3 regions of the Paenibacillus sp. FSL F4-0087 genome follow, and region 3 is predicted to be linked to each of the others. Evidence: a T-box and tRNA genes for the amino acid it is inferred to sense, from the RefSeq annotation. Region 3 holds a T-box; the other regions hold tRNA genes.
What was found. A T-box is a leader RNA that pairs with one kind of tRNA and senses whether it is charged. The one in region 3 lies ahead of tyrS (tyrosine--tRNA ligase), so its partner is inferred to be a tRNA-Tyr.

Region 1 (7,177 bases), 1.5 Mb from region 3:
TGATACATTATTTAAGTCGCCGCCGAAAACACGGTTGAGACGGAAAAAGAGTAACACAAATCGAGTTTGATCTTTGAAAACTGAACAACGAGTGAGTAACGATCTTGCTTGCAAGATCGACGCTGAGAAATTGGTACAAGTCTTCGGACTGTATGATTTCAAAGCAAAAATGAGATTTTTAATCTCGTCAGTTTCAAAATGAGCTTATCGCTCTTTTCAATACTTTATTGGAGAGTTTGATCCTGGCTCAGGACGAACGCTGGCGGCATGCCTAATACATGCAAGTCGAGCGGACTTGATGAGAAGCTTGCTTCTCTGATGGTTAGCGGCGGACGGGTGAGTAACACGTAGGCAACCTGCCCTCAAGTTTGGGACAACTACCGGAAACGGTAGCTAATACCGAATAGTTGTTTTCTTCTCCTGAAGAGAACTGGAAAGACGGAGCAATCTGTCACTTGGGGATGGGCCTGCGGCGCATTAGCTAGTTGGTGGGGTAACGGCTCACCAAGGCGACGATGCGTAGCCGACCTGAGAGGGTGATCGGCCACACTGGGACTGAGACACGGCCCAGACTCCTACGGGAGGCAGCAGTAGGGAATCTTCCGCAATGGGCGAAAGCCTGACGGAGCAATGCCGCGTGAGTGATGAAGGTTTTCGGATCGTAAAGCTCTGTTGCCAGGGAAGAACGCTTGGGAGAGTAACTGCTCTCAAGGTGACGGTACCTGAGAAGAAAGCCCCGGCTAACTACGTGCCAGCAGCCGCGGTAATACGTAGGGGGCAAGCGTTGTCCGGAATTATTGGGCGTAAAGCGCGCGCAGGCGGTCATTTAAGTCTGGTGTTTAATCCCGGGGCTCAACCCCGGATCGCACTGGAAACTGGGTGACTTGAGTGCAGAAGAGGAGAGTGGAATTCCACGTGTAGCGGTGAAATGCGTAGATATGTGGAGGAACACCAGTGGCGAAGGCGACTCTCTGGGCTGTAACTGACGCTGAGGCGCGAAAGCGTGGGGAGCAAACAGGATTAGATACCCTGGTAGTCCACGCCGTAAACGATGAGTGCTAGGTGTTAGGGGTTTCGATACCCTTGGTGCCGAAGTTAACACATTAAGCACTCCGCCTGGGGAGTACGGTCGCAAGACTGAAACTCAAAGGAATTGACGGGGACCCGCACAAGCAGTGGAGTATGTGGTTTAATTCGAAGCAACGCGAAGAACCTTACCAGGTCTTGACATCCCTCTGACCGGTACAGAGATGTACCTTTCCTTCGGGACAGAGGAGACAGGTGGTGCATGGTTGTCGTCAGCTCGTGTCGTGAGATGTTGGGTTAAGTCCCGCAACGAGCGCAACCCTTGATCTTAGTTGCCAGCATTTCGGATGGGCACTCTAAGGTGACTGCCGGTGACAAACCGGAGGAAGGTGGGGATGACGTCAAATCATCATGCCCCTTATGACCTGGGCTACACACGTACTACAATGGCCGGTACAACGGGCTGTGAAGCCGCGAGGTGGAACGAATCCTAAAAAGCCGGTCTCAGTTCGGATTGCAGGCTGCAACTCGCCTGCATGAAGTCGGAATTGCTAGTAATCGCGGATCAGCATGCCGCGGTGAATACGTTCCCGGGTCTTGTACACACCGCCCGTCACACCACGAGAGTTTATAACACCCGAAGTCGGTGGGGTAACCGCAAGGAGCCAGCCGCCGAAGGTGGGATAGATGATTGGGGTGAAGTCGTAACAAGGTAGCCGTATCGGAAGGTGCGGCTGGATCACCTCCTTTCTATGGAGAATCGTTTCCCGAGTGGAAACATTCAAATACAAAATCTAGCCAGGTCGGCTAGTTACTCACTCGTTGCTCAGTTTTGAGAGCTCAAACTCTCAAACAGCTTGCTTTTGCATGGAGCTTGTTCTTTGAAAACTAGATATCGAAACGAAAATTGCGAATTAGAACATTCCTTTTTAAGCTGAACTTGTGTTAAAACAAGTTTCAATAAAAACGGTAGATTGCATTTGCTCCTTGGAGCAATTGGTTAAGCTACTAAGAGCACACGGAGGATGCCTAGGCGCTAGGAGCCGATGAAGGACGTGGCGAACAACGAAACTGCCTCGGGGAGCTGTAAGCAAGCTTTGATCCGGGGGTGTCCGAATGGGGAAACCCAGCTGGGGTAATTTCCAGTTACTCATAACTGAATACATAGGTTATGTAGAGGCATACCAGGGGAACTGAAACATCTAAGTACCTTGAGGAAGAGAAAACAATAGTGATTCCGTCAGTAGCGGCGAGCGAACGCGGAGAAGCCCAAACCAGAGAGCTTGCTCTTTGGGGTTGTGGGACATCTCACATGGAGTTACAAAGGAACCGGTTAAACGAAGAGGTCTGGAAAGGCCCGCCAAAGAAGGTAAAAGCCCTGTACTTGAAAGTCTGTTCTCTCCGAGATGTATCCCGAGTAGTGCGGGGCACGTGAAACCCCGTATGAATCCGGCAGGACCATCTGCCAAGGCTAAATACTTCCTAGCGACCGATAGTGAAGCAGTACCGTGAGGGAAAGGTGAAAAGCACCCCGGAAGGGGAGTGAAATAGAACCTGAAACCGTGTGCTTACAAAAAGTCAGAGCCCGTTTTAGGGGTGATGGCGTGCCTTTTGTAGAATGAACCGGCGAGTTACGTTCCCGTGCAAGGTTAAGGTGAAGAGCCGGAGCCGCAGCGAAAGCGAGTCTGAATAGGGCGACATAGTACGTGGACGTAGACCCGAAACCGGGTGATCTACCCCTGTCCAGGGTGAAGGTGCGGTAACACGCACTGGAGGCCCGAACCCACGCACGTTGAAAAGTGCGGGGATGAGGTGGGGGTAGCGGAGAAATTCCAATCGAACTCGGAGATAGCTGGTTCTCCCCGAAATAGCTTTAGGGCTAGCCTCGGAAAACAGAGTCGTGGAGGTAGAGCACTGATTGGGTGCGGGGCCCGCAAGGGTTACCAAGCTCAGTCAAACTCCGAATGCCATAGACTTACTTCCGGGAGTCAGACAGTGAGTGCTAAGATCCATTGTCAAAAGGGAAACAGCCCAGACCATCAGCTAAGGTCCCCAAGTGTGTGTTAAGTGGGAAAGGATGTGGAGTTGCACAGACAACCAGGATGTTGGCTTAGAAGCAGCCACCATTGAAAGAGTGCGTAATAGCTCACTGGTCGAGTGACTCTGCGCCGAAAATGTAACGGGGCTAAACACACCACCGAAGCTATGGCTTGATGCTTTGCATCAGGGGTAGGGGAGCGTTGTATAAGGGTTGAAGGTGTACCGTAAGGAGCGCTGGACATTATACAAGTGAGAATGCCGGTATGAGTAACGAAAAGATCAGTGAGAATCTGATCCGCCGAAAGCCTAAGGGTTCCTGAGGAAGGCTCGTCCGCTCAGGGTAAGTCGGGACCTAAGGCGAGGCCGAAAGGCGTAGTCGAAGGACAACAGGTCGAAATTCCTGTACCACCGTAAGCCGTTATGAGCAATGGGGGGACGCAGCAGGGTAGTGACGCGGACTGATGGATGTCCGTCTAAGCAGTGAGGCTGATGTGTAGGCAAATCCGCACATCGTAAGGCTGGGCTGTAATGGGGAGCGAAAATTATAGTAGCGAAGGTCATGATCTCACACTGCCAAGAAAAGCCTCTAGCCAGGTGATGGTGCCCGTACCGCAAACCGACACAGGTAGGCGAGAAGAGAATTCTAAGGCGCGCGGAAGAACTCTCGTTAAGGAACTCGGCAAAATGACCCCGTAACTTCGGGAGAAGGGGTGCCCCGGTAGTGTGAATAGCACGAGGGGGCCGCAGTGAAAAGGCCCAAGCGACTGTTTAGCAAAAACACAGGTCTGTGCGAAGCCGTAAGGCGAAGTATACGGGCTGACGCCTGCCCGGTGCTGGAAGGTTAAGGGGAGCGGTTAGGAGCAATCCGAAGCTGTGAACCGAAGCCCCAGTAAACGGCGGCCGTAACTATAACGGTCCTAAGGTAGCGAAATTCCTTGTCAGGTAAATTCTGACCCGCACGAATGGCGTAACGACTTGGGCGCTGTCTCAACGAGAGATCCGGTGAAATTTTAATACCTGTGAAGATGCAGGTTACCCGCGACAAGACGGAAAGACCCCATGGAGCTTTACTGCAGCTTGATATTGAATTTGGGTACGATCTGTACAGGATAGGTGGGAGCCTTTGAAGCATGAGCGCCAGCTTATGTGGAGGCACCGTTGGGATACCACCCTGATCGTATCTAGGTTCTAACCTGGTACCGTAATCCGGTGCGGGGACAGTGTCAGGTGGGCAGTTTGACTGGGGCGGTCGCCTCCTAAAGAGTAACGGAGGCGCCCAAAGGTTCCCTCAGAATGGTTGGAAATCATTCGAAGAGTGCAAAGGCATAAGGGAGCTTGACTGCGAGACCTACAAGTCGAGCAGGGACGAAAGTCGGGCTTAGTGATCCGGTGGTACCGCATGGAAGGGCCATCGCTCAACGGATAAAAGCTACCCTGGGGATAACAGGCTTATCTCCCCCAAGAGTCCACATCGACGGGGAGGTTTGGCACCTCGATGTCGGCTCATCGCATCCTGGGGCTGAAGTAGGTCCCAAGGGTTGGGCTGTTCGCCCATTAAAGCGGTACGCGAGCTGGGTTCAGAACGTCGTGAGACAGTTCGGTCCCTATCTGTCGTGGGCGTAGGAAATTTGAGAGGAGCTGTCCTTAGTACGAGAGGACCGGGATGGACGTACCGCTGGTGTACCAGTTGTTCCGCCAGGAGCACCGCTGGGTAGCTATGTACGGAAGGGATAAGCGCTGAAAGCATCTAAGCGTGAAGCCCCCCTCAAGATGAGATTTCCCAGTATGTAAGACCCCTTGAAGACGACGAGGTAGATAGGCTGGGGGTGGAAGTGCAGCAATGCATGGAGCTGACCAGTACTAATCGGTCGAGGGCTTATCCAATATGCAAGTTGTAAGTCGCACATTTCGTTTCGGATCTAGTTTTCAGAGAATGATCTCTGAAGCATTATTCCCTGATAGCTCAGTTGGTAGAGCACTCGACTGTTAATCGAGTTGTCACAGGTTCGAGCCCTGTTCGGGGAGCCATATGGAGAGGTGTCCGAGTTGGCCGAAGGAGCACGATTGGAAATCGTGTAGGCGCCACAAGCGTCTCGAGGGTTCGAATCCCTCTCTCTCCGCCATAGCAAGGCCCGTTGGTCAAGGGGTTAAGACACCTCCCTTTCACGGAGGTAACAGGGGTTCGAATCCCCTACGGGTCATATCTAACTTCGAAAAAAAAGAAGTTGATTTACACAGCAGTTTTATGATAAGATCATAAATGTGTTGTTCGGAGGCTTAGCTCAGCTGGGAGAGCATCTGCCTTACAAGCAGAGGGTCGGGGGTTCGATCCCCTCAGCCTCCACCATATAAATTTTAATAACGACGCGGGGTGGAGCAGCCCGGTAGCTCGTCGGGCTCATAACCCGAAGGCCGCAGGTTCAAATCCTGCCCCCGCAATTATACTTTCTATCAAGAAAGTGATCTGGAACCGTGGTGTAGTTGGCCTAACATGCCTGCCTGTCACGCAGGAGATCGCGGGTTCGAATCCCGTCGGTTCCGCCATTTTAATCTTTACATGAGGAAGCTGTTCACTAAATCTGCTATATGGCACCGAACGCCCTAGATAAAGTGTAACGTTTCAGGATTAAACTTTATTATGGCTCGGTAGCTCAGTCGGTAGAGCAGAGGACTGAAAATCCTCGTGTCGGCGGTTCGATTCCGTCCCGAGCCACCATTTATCACAACTTAATACGCCGGTGTAGCTCAACTGGTAGAGCAACTGACTTGTAATCAGTAGGTTGGGGGTTCAAGTCCTCTCGCCGGCACCACTTATGGAGGATTAGCGAAGTGGCCAAACGCATCAGACTGTAAATCTGCTCCCGTACGGGTTCGGTGGTTCGAATCCATCATCCTCCACCAGTTTTTAGGGGCATAGTTTAAAGGTAGAACAACGGTCTCCAAAACCGTTGGTGTGGGTTCAATTCCTGCTGCCCCTGCCAATTAACTTTTAAGAACATATTGTATTATGGCGATCGTGGCGAAGTGGTTAACGCACCGGTTTGTGGATCCGGCATTCGGGGGTTCAATTCCCCTCGATCGCCCCTTTGTTTTTTTTGGGGATTAGCCAAGCGGTAAGGCAACGGACTTTGACTCCGTCATGCATAGGTTCAAATCCTATATCCCCAGCCATTATGCGGACGTGGCTCAGCGGTAGAGCATCGCCTTGCCAAGGCGAGGGTCGCGGGTTCGATTCCCGTCGTCCGCTCCAAAATATGGCGCCATAGCCAAGTGGTAAGGCACAGCTCTGCAAAAGCTTTATCCCCAGTTCGAATCTGGGTGGCGCCTCCAGTATTTTCATAAAAACTTCATATGCCGGCGTGGCGGAATGGCAGACGCGCTCGACTCAAAATCGAGTGGGAAACCGTGGAGGTTCGAGTCCTCTCGCCGGTATTCAAGCAAGTATGGAAAAGCTCATTAGATGCAAAATCTAATGAGCTTTTTTTATTTGTCGGAATGAAAGGTGACGTGCGGCAATTAAGCAAAGAGGGGCTCCTGAATGGAATTTTGTAGGTCATCACAACACCATTACTGCAGGGGAGTCCAACATGATGGGCTTGGGTAAATACGCGACTATCTTGTATCTCTAATTACTCAATTTCATTCCCTGATCTCTGGCACTCGGATTATGGCTTATAGAAGGAGATGGAATTATTTTTGTTTACGTATTGACTCATAACTTTAATCAGTATATTGTGGATATACAAAGTCTCTAATATTACTTCGTTTAATTATGGATATTATAGCTCTTTTAAATTCATATAAAAGATGCTTATCCAAGCAAGCTAGTATCCTTTTGCGTGTAAATTTATATTTTATAAAAGAAACGGAGTGAAGCAACGTGTCTGAGGAAAAACATGTATTAAAACATTCTGAAATTTTATTTGATCGTTCTGTGTGGGAAGAAGCGTGGAAGAATCAGTCGACAGCTTCAAAATACAATATGAAGAGTACGGCGTTTGACGCAACAGGAGCATTTGAACGATGGGCTAGAGAATATCACCAACAGTCGTTTACTGACGATGGAAAGAAGCGATCCGATCGCATCACAGGCTGGATAGAAAATCAGGGT
Region 2 (7,177 bases), 2.9 Mb from region 3:
ATAAGCGCTGAAAGCATCTAAGCGTGAAGCCCCCCTCAAGATGAGATTTCCCAGTATGTAAGACCCCTTGAAGACGACGAGGTAGATAGGCTGGGGGTGGAAGTGCAGCAATGCATGGAGCTGACCAGTACTAATCGGTCGAGGGCTTATCCAATATGCAAGTTGTAAATCGCACATTTCGTTTCGGATCTAGTTTTCAGAGAATGATCTCTGAAATGTAAGCTAAGCTATGCGTTTGGTGGCGATGGCGGAGGGGTTCCACACGTACCCATCCCGAACACGACCGTTAAGCCCTCTAGCGCCGATGGTACTTGGACCGCAGGGTCCTGGGAGAGTAGGACGCCGCCAAGCGAAACCCCATTGGGGTATTTTTTTTCGATTTTTCATACGGGCCCTTAGCTCAGTTGGTTAGAGCGCACCTCTGATAAGGGTGAGGCCGGTGGTTCGAGTCCACCAGGGCCCATAGTAATACCAGATAGACTAAAGTGTATGGGGCCATAGCTCAGCTGGGAGAGCGCCTGCCTTGCAAGCAGGAGGTCAGCGGTTCGATCCCGCTTGGCTCCACCATTCCCTGATAGCTCAGTTGGTAGAGCACTCGACTGTTAATCGAGTTGTCACAGGTTCGAGTCCTGTTCGGGGAGCCATTAAGGCCCGTTGGTCAAGGGGTTAAGACACCTCCCTTTCACGGAGGTAACAGGGGTTCGAATCCCCTACGGGTCATTGCTATGTTTATTAGCTTGAAAGAGGATGAAAATCCCAAAGGTTCGTCGCAGGATAAGCTTCGTTAGTAATGGCTTCGCAGTCTCGAACGAAATGAGAGTATCCCCTACGGGTCATATATATGGAGGCTTAGCTCAGCTGGGAGAGCATCTGCCTTACAAGCAGAGGGTCGGGGGTTCGATCCCCTCAGCCTCCACCATATAACTTTTAAATAACGACGCGGGGTGGAGCAGCCCGGTAGCTCGTCGGGCTCATAACCCGAAGGCCGCAGGTTCAAATCCTGCCCCCGCAATTATACTTTCTCTCAAGAAAGTGATCTGGAACCGTGGTGTAGTTGGCCTAACATGCCTGCCTGTCACGCAGGAGATCGCGGGTTCGAATCCCGTCGGTTCCGCCATTTTAATCTTTATATGAGGAATTTGTTCACACTTAATCTGCTATATGGCACCGAACGCCCTAGATAAAGTGTAACGTTCCAAGGTTAAACTTCATTAAGGCTCGGTAGCTCAGTCGGTAGAGCAGAGGACTGAAAATCCTCGTGTCGGCGGTTCGATTCCGTCCCGAGCCACCATTTATCACAACTTAATATGCCGGTGTAGCTCAACTGGTAGAGCAACTGACTTGTAATCAGTAGGTTGGGGGTTCAAGTCCTCTCGCCGGCACCATGTAATCCTGGAGGATTAGCGAAGCGGCCAAACGCATCAGACTGTAAATCTGCTCCCGTACGGGTTCGGTGGTTCGAATCCATCATCCTCCACCAGTTTTTCGAGTCATTAGCTCAGTTGGTAGAGCACCTGACTTTTAATCAGGGTGTCGAAGGTTCGAGCCCTTCATGACTCACCATTATATGCGCGTGTGGCGGAATTGGCAGACGCACTAGACTTAGGATCTAGCGTCTTTGACGTGGGGGTTCAAGTCCCTCCACGCGCATCCCTTATATGCGGAAGTGGCTCAGCGGTAGAGCATCGCCTTGCCAAGGCGAGGGTCGCGGGTTCGATTCCCGTCTTCCGCTCCAATATTTTGCGCCCTTAGCTCAGCTGGATAGAGCGTTTGACTACGAATCAAAAGGCCGGGAGTTCGAATCTCTCAGGGCGCGCCATTTATAACTTCATATGCCGGCGTGGCGGAATGGCAGACGCGCTCGACTCAAAATCGAGTGGGAAACCGTGGAGGTTCGAGTCCTCTCGCCGGTATAGATAACGGGATGTAGCTCAGCTTGGTAGAGCACCTGGTTTGGGACCAGGGGGTCGCATGTTCAAATCGTGTCATCCCGATTTTTACATGCGGGTGTAGTTCAATGGTAGAACTTTAGCCTTCCAAGCTAATAGCGTGGGTTCGATTCCCATCACCCGCTTTATAGAAATGCAAAAAAGAGATGGTTTCTGCCATCTCTTTTTTGCATTTTTTACGTTTCCATTAGATTTCGAACACATAGTTCAATGTTAGTAACTTATCGGATCATAGCTTATGAACAGTGGGAGAATACACAACACCCACAGTGATAAAGCTATGTTTATTTGCCATTTTGTAAAACGCTTACAAAAATATCTTGCCTAATCCTTCAGCCTGTAATACTATATCAATTAAGCGCTTAACCTATAGGGGTAAGGCGCTTAAACTTAACGTAGATTAAGCGCTTAACCCGTAAAGGGAAGGGAGATGATCATTCCATGACAACCATTAGGCTGACGATGGCTCAGGCACTGCTCCGATATCTGGATCAGCAATATATTTCCGTTGATGGGGTGGAAACCAAGTTTGTGAAAGGCGTTATCGGCATTTTCGGTCACGGCAACGTAACTGGTATTGGAGAGGCACTGGAACATAGTTCTGGAAGTTTGACGTATATGCAGGGTAAAAATGAACAAGGCATGGTACATACGGCAGCAGCCTATGCCAAGCAGAAGAACCGTAGACAGATTTATGCCTGCACAACATCCATCGGACCAGGAGCACTGAACATGATTACCGCAGCGGCAACGGCAACAGTCAATCGTATTCCCGTTTTACTGCTTCCGGGTGATAACTTTGCCACGCGTGAACCAGATCCCGTGCTGCAACAACTGGAGGTAAGCGGCGATTATACGATTTCAGCCACTGATCCGTTCAAAGCGGTCAGCAAATACTGGGATCGCATCGTGCGTCCCGAACAGTTGATGATTGCTGCCACACAGGCGATGCGCGTGCTGATGGACCCAGCGGAAACGGGCGCGGTAACGCTGGCACTGCCGCAGGATGTGCAGGCAGAGGCGTACGATTACCCTGAATCGTTCTTTGCCCGCAAGGTGCATTACCTGGACCGTCGTCCCCCGGTCCAGGCGGCAATTGAACGGGCAGCGCAGCAGATTGCCCGTGGCAGGAAGCCGCTGATCGTAGCAGGCGGCGGCGTGTTGTATGCCGAGGCATCCACACAGCTGGCTGAATTCGCCGAGGCATTTGGCATTCCGGTTGCCGAGACGCAGGCTGGCAAGAGTGCCTTGGCATGGGACCACCCACTTAATGTGGGAGCCATCGGTGTTACCGGCTCGCTGGCTGCCAACAGGCTTGCCAGAGAAGCGGATGTGGTAATCGGCGTCGGCACCCGTTTCTCGGATTTTACGACGGCGTCTCGGTCTGCTTTTCAGCATCCCGAAGCGGCTTTCATCAATATTAACCTGAACGGCATGGATGCCGCCAAATTGGGTGGGGAAGCGATTCTAGCTGATGCAAGGGAAGGCCTGCAAGCTCTGCAAACGGCTTTACAGGGACGGCAGTATCACAGTGGTTACGGAACATCTGAAATCGCCGACCTTCGGGATGAGTGGAACGCCGAGGTAGATCGACTCTACGGACTGCTACATGAGGCAGGACTCGCGCAGACGAGTGCGGTCGGTGTTATTAATCGGACCATTGATCCTTCTTCCGTCATTGTGTGTGCGGCGGGAAGTTTGCCTGGAGACTTGCACCGTCTGTGGCGCGCGTCTGCACCGAAAACATACCACATGGAGTACGGCTTCTCCTGTATGGGCTATGAGGTGAGCGGGGCATTCGGGGCAGCTCTTGCCGAACCGGATCGTGAAGTGTATGCCATGGTGGGTGACGGTAGTTACCTAATGCTGCATTCTGAACTGGTGACGAGCTTGCAGGAACAGAAGAAGATGACCATTTTACTATTCAACAACAACGGATTTCAGTGTATTCATAATTTGCAACGGGAGCATGGAAGTGACGGTTTCGGCAACGAGTTCCGCTATCGGGAATCGGAGAGCGGACGACTGACCGGGGATTACATGCCTATGGATTTTGCAGCCCATGCCCGCAGCCTTGGAGCCAAAGCCTATAAGGCAGAGACGACGGAACAATTGGAGCAGGCGATCAGAGATGCCCGGAATGAGACCGTGACTACACTGATCGAAATTCCAGTCGTGCCCGGAACCAATGCAGGCGGATATGAGTCCTGGTGGAATGTGGGCGTACCAGAAGTATCCAACGAGGAAAAGGTGGTAACGGCTCACCACGCGATGCAGGCAAACCGTGCCAGAGCTAGACTCATTTAATTGAGCATATCATCAATCCAAAGAGTAACTTTCAATCAGCATGATATATAGGAATGCGCGCGTTAAATCGAATGATGCAAAAATGTTGAACCACAAAAGGAGACGTGGAGCCATGAACAAGCTGCCATTTCAGCTCGGGATTCATCCGATCAACTGGGTCGGAGAGGATGTAAAGGAGCATGGTGATGCAACAACATGTGAACAGATTCTGGATGACATTCAGCGACTTGGCCTGACAGGTACGGAAATGGGACGCAAATATCCCACGGATCCAGACACATTGCGGGAGGAGCTGGGCAAGCGCAATATCCGCCTCGTCTCCCAGTGGAAATCGGTATTGTTCTCCGACCTGGCGTATCGTCAGTCTGAGCTGGACAGCTATCGCAGACACGCGGAGTTTCTGCAATCGATGGGCAGCACGGTGATTAGCACGGCGGAAGTAGGTGGCTCCCTGCATTTTGATCCAAGGCGGACACCGCATGAAAAAGAAGTACTGAGACTCCGTGAATCGGAATGGCACATCCTTGCTGAGGGGCTGAACGAAGCAGGTGCCATCGCCCGTGAGCACGGGTTGAAGCTGACGTACCATCACCATGGAGGTACCGTTGTTGAGCAACCGGATGAGATTGATAAATTGATGGAACTGACAGACCCATCTCTTGTTTATTTGCTCTATGACACAGGTCATGCTTACTACGGCGGAGCTGACCCGTTAGCTCTCCTACGCAAGCATTATGACAGGATTGCCTATATTCATCTAAAGGATATTCGTCCTCAAGTGCTGGAGGAAGCACGGGCGGAACAGTCTGATTTTGTGGGCTGTATTCGTAAAGGGGTATTTACGGTTCCCGGAGATGGATGTATTGATTTTGCACCGATTCTGCAGGAGTTGGTCACACGGGGGTATGATGGCTGGGCGATGCTTGAAGGGGAACAGGACCCTGCGATTCATAATCCGTATGAGTATGCGCGGCGATCGTTGCAATATATGGAGTCCTTATACCAGCACAGCTGATAAAGTCATGGCCATCAGGAGAGAGCCGTACCATGAGGTAAACCAGATTATAAGTGTGAGTTTGATAAATGTATCATTCAAAATCCCATCACAGAAAGGGGTTCAAATACAATGACTTACGTATCCTTTCCTGATTCCAGGAAGATGGATTTCACCGCGATTGGCCGTCTGTGCATCGACTTGAATGCCAATGAGATCAATCGCCCGATGGAAGAGACGATGACCTTTACGAAGTATGTGGGCGGATCTCCGGCTAATATCACGATTGGCATGTCCAGGCTCGGTATGGAAACGGCATTTATCGGCAAAATCGCGAATGACCAGATGGGCAGGTTCATCAACAATTATCTGGAGCGGAACGGGATCGATACGTCAAATGTGGTAACGGACGATACCGGAGCGGTGACAGGACTTGCTTTTACCGAGATCAAAAGTCCAACCGATTGCAGCATTCTAATGTACCGTGACCACGTGGCTGATCTGCTATTGCAGTCGAGAGAGGTGCAGGAACAGCTGATTGCCGACTCCAAAGTTTTGCTCATTTCAGGCACAGCCCTCGCCCAGAGTCCATCTCGTGAAGCGGTATTCCAGGCGCTGGCGTATGCGAAAAAGCATGGCACAATCATTGTGTTTGATCTGGACTATCGTCCTTACACATGGACATCAGCCGAAGAGACGGCGGTCTATTATAACCTCGCTGCCGAGAAATGCGATATCATCCTGGGCACACGTGAAGAGTTCGACATGATGGAGACGTTTGACCATAATCCAGACCATAGCGATCAGGTGACCGCGCAAAAATGGTTTGATTTCTCAGCTAAAATTGTCGTCATCAAACATGGCAAGGAAGGCTCCATTGCCTATACAGGTGAAGGGCTATCTCATCAAGTGGACAGCTACCCTGCGCGTGTGGTGAAGACGTTTGGAGCAGGTGATTCCTACGCGGCGGGATTCCTGTATGGGTTGATGCAGGGATGGACGATTGAACGCAGCATGGCGTTTGGCAGTGCGGCAGCATGTATCGTTATCTCCAGCCACAGCTGCTCGGATGCGATGCCAACGGTGGAACAAGTGAATGACTATATCGAACGCTGCAATCGGGGCGAAATTACGGTGTCTTGAAGCATGTTGAAGTACTTGGAGTGGATGGCGTAATTGACGCAAGCACATATAAGCGAAGGGAGACAGGGCTATGGGAAAAGGGATTTCGGAAGCGTCAGTAACAGCGACAATGGTTCAAAACTGGATCGGGGGTGCCTGGGTGGCCCCGGCGGCAACCCGTACGGAGCCGGTCGTAAATCCGGCTACGGAAGAGGTCATTGCACACGTACCGCTGTCTGAGCAGGCGGATGTGGATTTGGCCGTCCAGACGGCACGGGAGGCGTTCCCGTCCTGGAGTGGCACACCGGTTCCCCGCCGTGCACGGATTCTGTTCCGCTACCAGCAGCTGCTGGTGGAGCACTGGGAAGAACTTGCCCGGCTGGTTACGCTGGAGAACGGTAAAAGCTACGCGGAAGCCTACGGCGAAGTGCAGCGTGGCATCGAATGCGTCGAATTCGCAGCAGGCGCCCCGAACCTGATGATGGGCAAACAGCTGCCCGACATCGCCACTGGGCTGGAGTCAGGCATGTATCGGTATCCGATCGGTGTAATTGGGGGAATAACCCCCTTCAACTTCCCGATGATGGTACCGTGCTGGATGTTCCCGCTGGCGATTGCGTGCGGCAACACCTTTGTCCTGAAACCGTCCGAGCGCACACCGCTGCTGGCAGGCCGTCTGGCTGAGCTGTTCAAGGAAGCAGGGCTTCCGGACGGCGTGCTCAATATCGTTCACGGTGCACATGACGTCGTGAATGGACTGCTTGAACACAAGGATGTTCAAGCCATCTCTTTTGTCGGATCACAG
Region 3 (7,177 bases):
GGGGATACCCGTTTAGTAAATCAGCATTAACGAAGTTGTCAAGGGTATCGTATGCCCAGTGATCGTCAATGTCTGTTGGATAGTATAAGTCCAACGATTTGTAGGAATCGGCAGCAGCGGCCTTATTCCAAGGACAGGCTAGTAACACTAAAAGCATGCTTAAGTAAAATAGGGTGATACCTTTAAAATTTTGTCTCATCTAGGAAGTTCCTCCCGAATTTCTCAAATTTGCCGTTAATCATCATAACAGAGATCAAGAGATTGATCTAAAGGAAATCTTTACTACTAAATCGTGACGTGTAATTATCCTTAGCGAAGAAGTATGAAGAGTGCAACGTTATTCAACCTTTGTTGTTATATTAACTGACATGTAATAGATCGGGTTATGTGTTAATTTTGTATAATGCGCATAAAAAGACTGAATCTATTTATGTTTTGTAACAATTCCGTAACATGAATCATGGAACTTGAAGCAATTGTTTATATAATGTGAATCAACATAACATGATTTTTGCAGCGGTAAAGTGATTCTAAATTACAGGGGGCAGGTAGGGATGAGAGAAACCAAGAGAATGAGGATTTTTTCACTGGGAATTCAGCACGTATTGGCGATGTATGCCGGGGCCATTTTGGTTCCGCTGCTTGTGGGAAGGGCGTTAAACCTGACTGCAGAACAATTGGCGTACCTGGTATCGATTGACCTGTTAACCTGTGGTGTCGCGACATGGCTTCAAGCACGTAAAGGGAAGTATTTGGGGATAGGCTTGCCAGCAGTTCTTGGAAGCTCATTTGTTGCTGTGACTCCGATGATTGCGATTGGATCACAATATGGAATTCCAGCCATTTACGGTTCCATCATTGCAGCAGGAATATTCATCGTTATATGTGCTGTCTTCTTTAGTAAAATCGTCAAACTGTTTCCTCCCGTAGTGATTGGAACAGTCGTAACCATTATTGGTCTGGCGTTGATTCCAACAGGTATCAAAAACATGGCAGGCGGAGCAAACAGCGAAAATTTCGGAAGCTTAGACAATCTGGCTCTCTCATTCGGGGTATTGCTCTTCATTCTGGTGCTGAATCGATATGCTCGCGGCTTTGTCAAATCCCTCGCAGTTCTCCTCGGTATTATTGTGGGTACTCTCGTCGCTGCCCTCATGGGAAAAGTGAATTTCAGCTCTGTTCAGGAGGCCTCCTGGTTTCATTTGCCCCAGCCCTTTTACTTTGGATGGCCAACCTTCGAAATCGGCCCCATTATTACAATGATCATTGTAGGTACGGTAGTTATCATTGAATCAACAGGTGTATTTATGGCTTTGAGTAAAATTTGTGATCAACCAATCAACGAAAAGGATCTGGCACGAGGATATCGCGCAGAAGGTCTAGCGTTTGTGCTTGGTGGAATCTTCAATGCTTTTCCGTACAACACATTTGCCCAGAATGTTGGTTTGGTTCAGCTCTCCAAAGTGAAAACGACCAATGTGGTTGTTGCAGCCGGAGGTATTCTGGTTTTTCTCGGACTCATCCCCAAAGTTGCGGCATTCGCAACGATTATTCCCAGCGCGGTACTCGGCGGGGCAACAGTGGTTCTGTTCGGCATGGTGGTCTCATCTGGGATTAAAATGCTGCAACATGTGGATTTCAGCAAGCAATCCAATCTGTTAATCGTTGCTTGTTCGGTCTCACTCGGTCTTGGCGTCACGGCTGTGCCTGATCTGTTTGCCCAGCTGCCTCAAAGTATCCGCATTATTGTTGGTGATGGTATTATCACAGGCAGTCTATGCGCCATTCTGCTCAATATCTTCTTTAACCTCGGATTTAAAAAGGAGAGTCTGCCCGTACAGCCTGTACAGGCTCAAGAAGCACATACGTAAGATTGTCTTGTTAACTTGCATGCGATCTGAATAAATTGAACAGACCCAAGATGGTAATCATTGAGGTGGAATGATCGGAATGACTCCCCCTTACGAATAAACCTCTTGGGTTTTTATATTGGGTTGAACTGTGGAGTACGAGTGGCTGGTTTGGTTTTATTCAACATACCCCGGAAGCTTTTCACCTGTGATTAGTTCGAAAAGCTTGGCAGATTTCTCCTTAGTTAATTGAACATAGGTAGGCTTGCTTTCAATGATGATTTCAACCTGATCCTGATGGGGACTGATCCAGAGATTATAGATGTCACTTTTATCTGAGGAAGTTGTATTCTTTTTCTCAAAAAAGAATTTATAATCCGGAGGCCGTACCATATCCGCTATAATGTGGTTCGATCGAATGGAGCGGGTGATGCTCCTAATGGCATGCACCTGTGCTGGATCGGTAATTTTTCTATACAGAGTGTATTGATTGGAGTTCTCAACCGGTTGTTGAACGATAACCTGATTTCCCTTTGATTGTATGTTGTCCGCTGAACACCCGGTAAGGCACATGAACAAAAGTGTCATACAGCCAATCACATAGATATATTTTCTCAATCTGATCCCCCCTTTGAAACTTAAACGGTGCCTCGGGTATTAAAGTTACAGCAGGATGAATGCAAAAGGGATATAAATATGCTAAAGTTTCATCATGAACATGCTACATGTTCTTCCCGTTGAATTTCCATGCGACTACATAAATGAGCATTGGTTCACAAGGCTAAAATAAAACGAAGAGATATCCTGATATCGCTTGGTTACAGAAAAGGAGTTGTGATCACCATGCAACAAGAAACGTTGAAAAAAGGCTGGCACTTTGACAATAGTTATGGACGTTTGCCACAGACCTTTTTTACAAATCAGGGTGCGGCACCTGTTCAAACACCGAAATTGATCATCTTCAATACATTGCTTGCGGCCAGCCTGGGGCTGAATGTTGAGGCTCTCAACAGTGATGAAGGAGCGGAGGTGTTTGCAGGTAACCTGATTCCGGAAGGTGCCGAGCCTCTGGCTCAGGCCTATGCAGGTCATCAGTTCGGCAATTTTAACATGCTTGGTGATGGACGGGCTTTGCTGCTGGGAGAACAGATCACGCCACAAGGCGAGCGAATGGATATCCAGCTGAAGGGTTCGGGAAGAACCCCATATTCTCGCGGAGGCGATGGACGTGCTGCTGTTGGGCCAATGCTGCGTGAATATATTATTAGTGAAGCGATGTATGCACTGGGTATTCCAACAACGCGAAGTCTGGCGGTTGTATCTACTGGAGAAAACATTACACGCGAAACAGAGCGACCTGGTGCAATCCTGACTCGGGTGGCTTCAAGTCATTTACGTGTAGCAACCTTCCAATACGCAGCCAGATGGGGATCGATTGATGAGCTCAGAGCATTGGCTGACTATACACTGAAACGGCATTTTCCCGATATTGCCGAAGCCGATAATCGCTATCTCCAGTTACTTCAGGAAGTCATTCGTCGACAGGCTTCACTTATCGCTAAGTGGCAACAGGTTGGTTTTATTCATGGCGTAATGAATACAGATAATATGGCCATCAGTGGTGAAACCATCGATTATGGGCCGTGTGCGTTTATGGATGCCTACAATCCAGCGACGGTATTTAGCTCCATTGATACGCAAGGTCGGTATGCATATGGAAATCAACCGTATATTGGCGGCTGGAATCTGGCTCGGTTTGCCGAAACGCTTCTGCCACTGCTGCATGAGGACGAAGAACAGGCTGTACAAATTGCTCAGGATGCCATTGCACAATTCTCCGAATTGTATCATCACCACTGGCTCTCGGGAATGCGGAGCAAACTGGGCTTGTTTAATGAAGAGGCTGAGGATGAAGTGTTAATCAGAGATCTTCTTGAATTGATGGAGAAGCATAGTGCAGATTACACGAATACGTTTCTCGCACTAACCTTTGATACGCTCAACGGAGCTCCCTTGTTCGACACTTCAGAGTTTGCAGAATGGAATGAGCGTCGCCAGGCAAGATTAGGCAGACAGCAAGAAGGGAAAGAAGAATCGCAGCAATTGATGAAGTCTAACAACCCGGCGGTGATTCCTCGTAATCATCGGGTGGAAGAAGCACTGGACCGAGCAGAGAATCACGGAGATCTTAGTGTTATGGAGAAACTTCTAGCTGTTCTTTCCAACCCGTTTGAACATTCTACCGAACAGGCTGAGTACGCGGAACTGCCTACGCAGTGCGATACCTCCTACCGGACTTTCTGTGGGACCTGATTGAAAACTTGTTATGAAGAGGCTGCCATTGGCAGCCTTTTCATTATCATGTCAAAAGGAGATTTTATGTCCAACATACTAAGCAAACCAGAGATTGCAAGAACTCTTTTTCAGTTGCTTGAGCGGACATCCTTCCGCAGGCAGCAGATAGAGAACGATGTTAACCGCTTGTTTGAGAGCTTTAAAGGGGAAGGTGTTCCATATGTAGAGAGTGAAAATGATGCATATATAGTTCGTATATACGAGCGTGGCATGGTCATGTTGGAAAAAAGAATGGAACAGACGGAAGAAGTGATCTACTGGCTGCTGGAGGATATCATTTTTACGGCAGCGCATGTGGAATTGCTGAAACGATATGGTGTGGATAATAAACAGACACATTTGAATTACACAAACGCAGTGATGCAAGAATTGACCCAAAGTGTTGAGAAGGCTTTCCAACAGCTTGGAGATCCTTACTTGTATTGGCATCAGTCGGGTAAACGGCAAGATCTGGAGAGGCTGGAACCAAGAAAAGAGAGGTGATTGACATGAGTGAATAGGATATTAATGATGTGTGGTATGAATATGCGTTAACCTTTGTGGGGAAAAAGAATGAATCCGCTCAGGGCTGGGCTGCGTTAACAACGAATGAACAGGAAATTGCTGCTTTATGGCTGCTAGAGGTGGACGTCTTTAACGGTGGTTTTGTTCAGTTTTTCTGCAACTGGGGCGAAGAGGCGTACCTTTATGCGTTGCGGGCATTACATACGATTGGTGCGACTCAAGTAATGGACATCATAAAGTCAGCATATGGCTGCATTAAGCATTTGGGAGAGGATGAAAGACTTGCTGAACTGTGGGATATTCCTAAGTTTCTAACAATAGAGGAGGAGCAACATCTTGATGCGCTGGATCAGCAATTTTGGAACAATGAAGATCAGATTGCAGAAAAGGCATATGCATATTATCACGGGAAGTTGAACATGATGTCTTTATAAACTTTGGCGTAGGCACTCATCTGTTGCTCTATATAAAGATTAAATACTTGGCCTTGCAATGATATTAACGTTCGGCTATACTGGCTATAAATTGAATACATGAATTACGTTGATAGAGCGCAGTAGCGGCTTTGTCCCTGTTACAGAAAGTCAGGGGTTGATGGAACCTGATACATACAAGGGCTGCGAATTACACTCTGGAGTACTTGGGTAATGCCAAGCGGAATGGCAAACGATATTTTGCTGAAAGCGGTATGGACAGCGTGTGAGTTGTTGTCTGTGCAAGTTGGGTGGTACCACGGTTATGATAATCGTCCCTTATGTCTATTGAAGACAAGGCGGCGATTTTTTTGTGTCCAAAAAAGCCTCGCCCGGCTTAGCTCCTTGTGAATTAACGTAGATCATGGCCTAATACCAATGCATAGAGAAGGGGTTGTTTGTTTTGAATATTATTGATGAACTGGAATGGCGCGACGCCATTAATCAACAGACAGATGCGGAGGGTCTGCGTGAGCTGACCGAGACCACGTCGGTTTCATTGTACTGCGGGGTTGACCCTACAGGAGACAGCATGCATATCGGACATTTGATCCCGTTCATGATGCTGAAACGTTTCCAACTTGCTGGGCACCGTCCAGTGATTCTAATTGGTGGGGCAACAGGAACCATTGGTGATCCAAGTGGTCGTCAATCGGAACGCTCCCTGCAAACGTTGGAAGAGGTACAGGCCAATGTGGACGCTCTGACTGCACAAATGAAAAAGCTTTTCGTAACGGATGGTGACAATCAGGTGCGTATGGTCAACAACTACGACTGGACACACAAAATCAATGTGATTGAATTTTTGCGTGACTACGGTAAAAACTTTAACCTCAACACAATGCTGGCTAAAGATGTAGTTGCGAGCAGACTGGAAGACGGAATTTCATTTACCGAGTTTTCGTACCAGATTCTCCAATCGCTCGATTATCTGCACCTGTTCCAACATGAGGATGTACAGCTGCAAATCGGCGGTTCCGATCAATGGGGCAATATTACAAGTGGTCTGGACCTGATCCGTAAAAAAGAAGGGCCAGAAGCAAAAGCTTACGGTCTGACAATCCCACTTATGCTTAAATCTGACGGAACGAAATTCGGTAAATCCGCAGGAGGGTCCATCTGGCTGGATGCGAATAAAACGACTCCATTCGAATTCTACCAGTTCTGGGCGAACACGGATGACCGTGATGTCATCAAATACCTGAAATACTTCACGTTCCTCAGCAAAGAGGAGATTGAAGCTTTGGCTGAAAAGGTAGAAACGGAGCCGCACAAGCGTGAAGCACAAAAGGCACTCGCTGAAGAAATGACGAAATTTGTTCACGGCGACGATATGTTGGAGCAGGCGAAACGCATTACCGCAGCACTCTTCAGCGGAGACATTCGTTCCCTCACAGCCGAGGAAATCGAGCAGGGCTTTAAAGAAATGCCGACCTTCGAAACCGATGGTGAAGCAAAAAATATTGTAGACTGGCTCGTGGATCTTGGCCTGGAGCCATCTAAACGTCAGGCGCGTGAGGATGTCACCAAAGGGGCTATCTCCATGAATGGTGAGAAAGTGACGGAGCTTGAGTTCACGGTCTCTGCAGAGCACGCAATCGGCGGTAAATTCATCATTATCCGCAAAGGCAAGAAAAACTACAGTCTGGTGAAATTGAAGTAGCCATAGGATTACAGTATGAATCTTGGGAAGGTAGATACAAAGGTTTCATCTTCCCAAGGAACACAAAAAAAGGACCGTCTCCAATCATGTCAATGACATCATGGAGACGGTCCTTTTTATATTCCATCCGCAAATGGCTTATTAGTTATTCATTTATTGATTCACAATCGCTGTGATCTCTTCATCCAGATCCAGTCTTACATTCTCACGGTAAGCCCGAATGTCGTATTCACTGTGCAGGTAGCGCAGGATCGCTTCAATCATGTTGGATTCGACCAGATACTGACTGCGGCCTTGAATCCAGACTTCTGCGGAATATCCCGTATCTTCTT

Region 1: it has a tRNA-Tyr gene. The T-box ahead of tyrS (tyrosine--tRNA ligase) is inferred to sense a tRNA for this amino acid. The anticodon was not compared.
Region 2: it has a tRNA-Tyr gene. The T-box ahead of tyrS (tyrosine--tRNA ligase) is inferred to sense a tRNA for this amino acid. The anticodon was not compared.

What each region holds. Positions count from the first base shown of each region.
Region 1 is NZ_JBBODJ010000001.1:3,871,449-3,878,625, forward strand. Features, by position in the region: rRNA gene MHB84_RS17815 (16S ribosomal RNA) at 225-1,776, shown strand; rRNA gene MHB84_RS17820 (23S ribosomal RNA) at 2,025-4,950, shown strand; tRNA gene MHB84_RS17825 (tRNA-Asn) at 5,019-5,094, shown strand; tRNA gene MHB84_RS17830 (tRNA-Ser) at 5,098-5,189, shown strand; tRNA gene MHB84_RS17835 (tRNA-Glu) at 5,196-5,267, shown strand; tRNA gene MHB84_RS17840 (tRNA-Val) at 5,338-5,413, shown strand; tRNA gene MHB84_RS17845 (tRNA-Met) at 5,432-5,505, shown strand; tRNA gene MHB84_RS17850 (tRNA-Asp) at 5,533-5,610, shown strand; tRNA gene MHB84_RS17855 (tRNA-Phe) at 5,707-5,782, shown strand; tRNA gene MHB84_RS17860 (tRNA-Thr) at 5,801-5,876, shown strand; tRNA gene MHB84_RS17865 (tRNA-Tyr) at 5,882-5,967, shown strand; tRNA gene MHB84_RS17870 (tRNA-Trp) at 5,974-6,047, shown strand; tRNA gene MHB84_RS17875 (tRNA-His) at 6,077-6,149, shown strand; tRNA gene MHB84_RS17880 (tRNA-Gln) at 6,163-6,237, shown strand; tRNA gene MHB84_RS17885 (tRNA-Gly) at 6,242-6,316, shown strand; tRNA gene MHB84_RS17890 (tRNA-Cys) at 6,323-6,396, shown strand; tRNA gene MHB84_RS17895 (tRNA-Leu) at 6,420-6,498, shown strand; gene MHB84_RS17900 (methyltransferase domain-containing protein) at 6,947-7,177, shown strand, end outside.
Region 2 is NZ_JBBODJ010000001.1:2,482,040-2,489,216, reverse strand. Features, by position in the region: rRNA gene MHB84_RS11745 (23S ribosomal RNA) at 1-154, shown strand, start outside; rRNA gene rrf (5S ribosomal RNA) at 235-351, shown strand; tRNA gene MHB84_RS11735 (tRNA-Ile) at 390-463, shown strand; tRNA gene MHB84_RS11730 (tRNA-Ala) at 492-567, shown strand; tRNA gene MHB84_RS11725 (tRNA-Asn) at 569-644, shown strand; tRNA gene MHB84_RS11720 (tRNA-Glu) at 649-720, shown strand; tRNA gene MHB84_RS11715 (tRNA-Val) at 844-919, shown strand; tRNA gene MHB84_RS11710 (tRNA-Met) at 939-1,012, shown strand; tRNA gene MHB84_RS11705 (tRNA-Asp) at 1,040-1,117, shown strand; tRNA gene MHB84_RS11700 (tRNA-Phe) at 1,216-1,291, shown strand; tRNA gene MHB84_RS11695 (tRNA-Thr) at 1,310-1,385, shown strand; tRNA gene MHB84_RS11690 (tRNA-Tyr) at 1,395-1,480, shown strand; tRNA gene MHB84_RS11685 (tRNA-Lys) at 1,488-1,563, shown strand; tRNA gene MHB84_RS11680 (tRNA-Leu) at 1,570-1,650, shown strand; tRNA gene MHB84_RS11675 (tRNA-Gly) at 1,661-1,735, shown strand; tRNA gene MHB84_RS11670 (tRNA-Arg) at 1,743-1,819, shown strand; tRNA gene MHB84_RS11665 (tRNA-Leu) at 1,835-1,913, shown strand; tRNA gene MHB84_RS11660 (tRNA-Pro) at 1,921-1,994, shown strand; tRNA gene MHB84_RS11655 (tRNA-Gly) at 2,004-2,074, shown strand; gene iolD (3D-(3,5/4)-trihydroxycyclohexane-1,2-dione acylhydrolase (decyclizing)) at 2,391-4,256, shown strand; gene iolE (myo-inosose-2 dehydratase) at 4,369-5,271, shown strand; gene iolC (5-dehydro-2-deoxygluconokinase) at 5,383-6,393, shown strand; gene MHB84_RS11635 (CoA-acylating methylmalonate-semialdehyde dehydrogenase) at 6,464-7,177, shown strand, end outside.
Region 3 is NZ_JBBODJ010000001.1:5,375,255-5,382,431, forward strand. Features, by position in the region: gene MHB84_RS24760 (S-layer homology domain-containing protein) at 1-199, opposite strand, end outside; gene MHB84_RS24765 (nucleobase:cation symporter-2 family protein) at 555-1,871, shown strand; gene MHB84_RS24770 (hypothetical protein) at 2,028-2,468, opposite strand; gene MHB84_RS24775 (protein adenylyltransferase SelO) at 2,694-4,163, shown strand; gene MHB84_RS24780 (Imm63 family immunity protein) at 4,212-4,688, shown strand; gene MHB84_RS24785 (DMP19 family protein) at 4,718-5,143, shown strand; T-box leader at 5,244-5,465, shown strand; gene tyrS (tyrosine--tRNA ligase) at 5,586-6,845, shown strand; gene MHB84_RS24795 (YxcD family protein) at 6,999-7,177, opposite strand, start outside.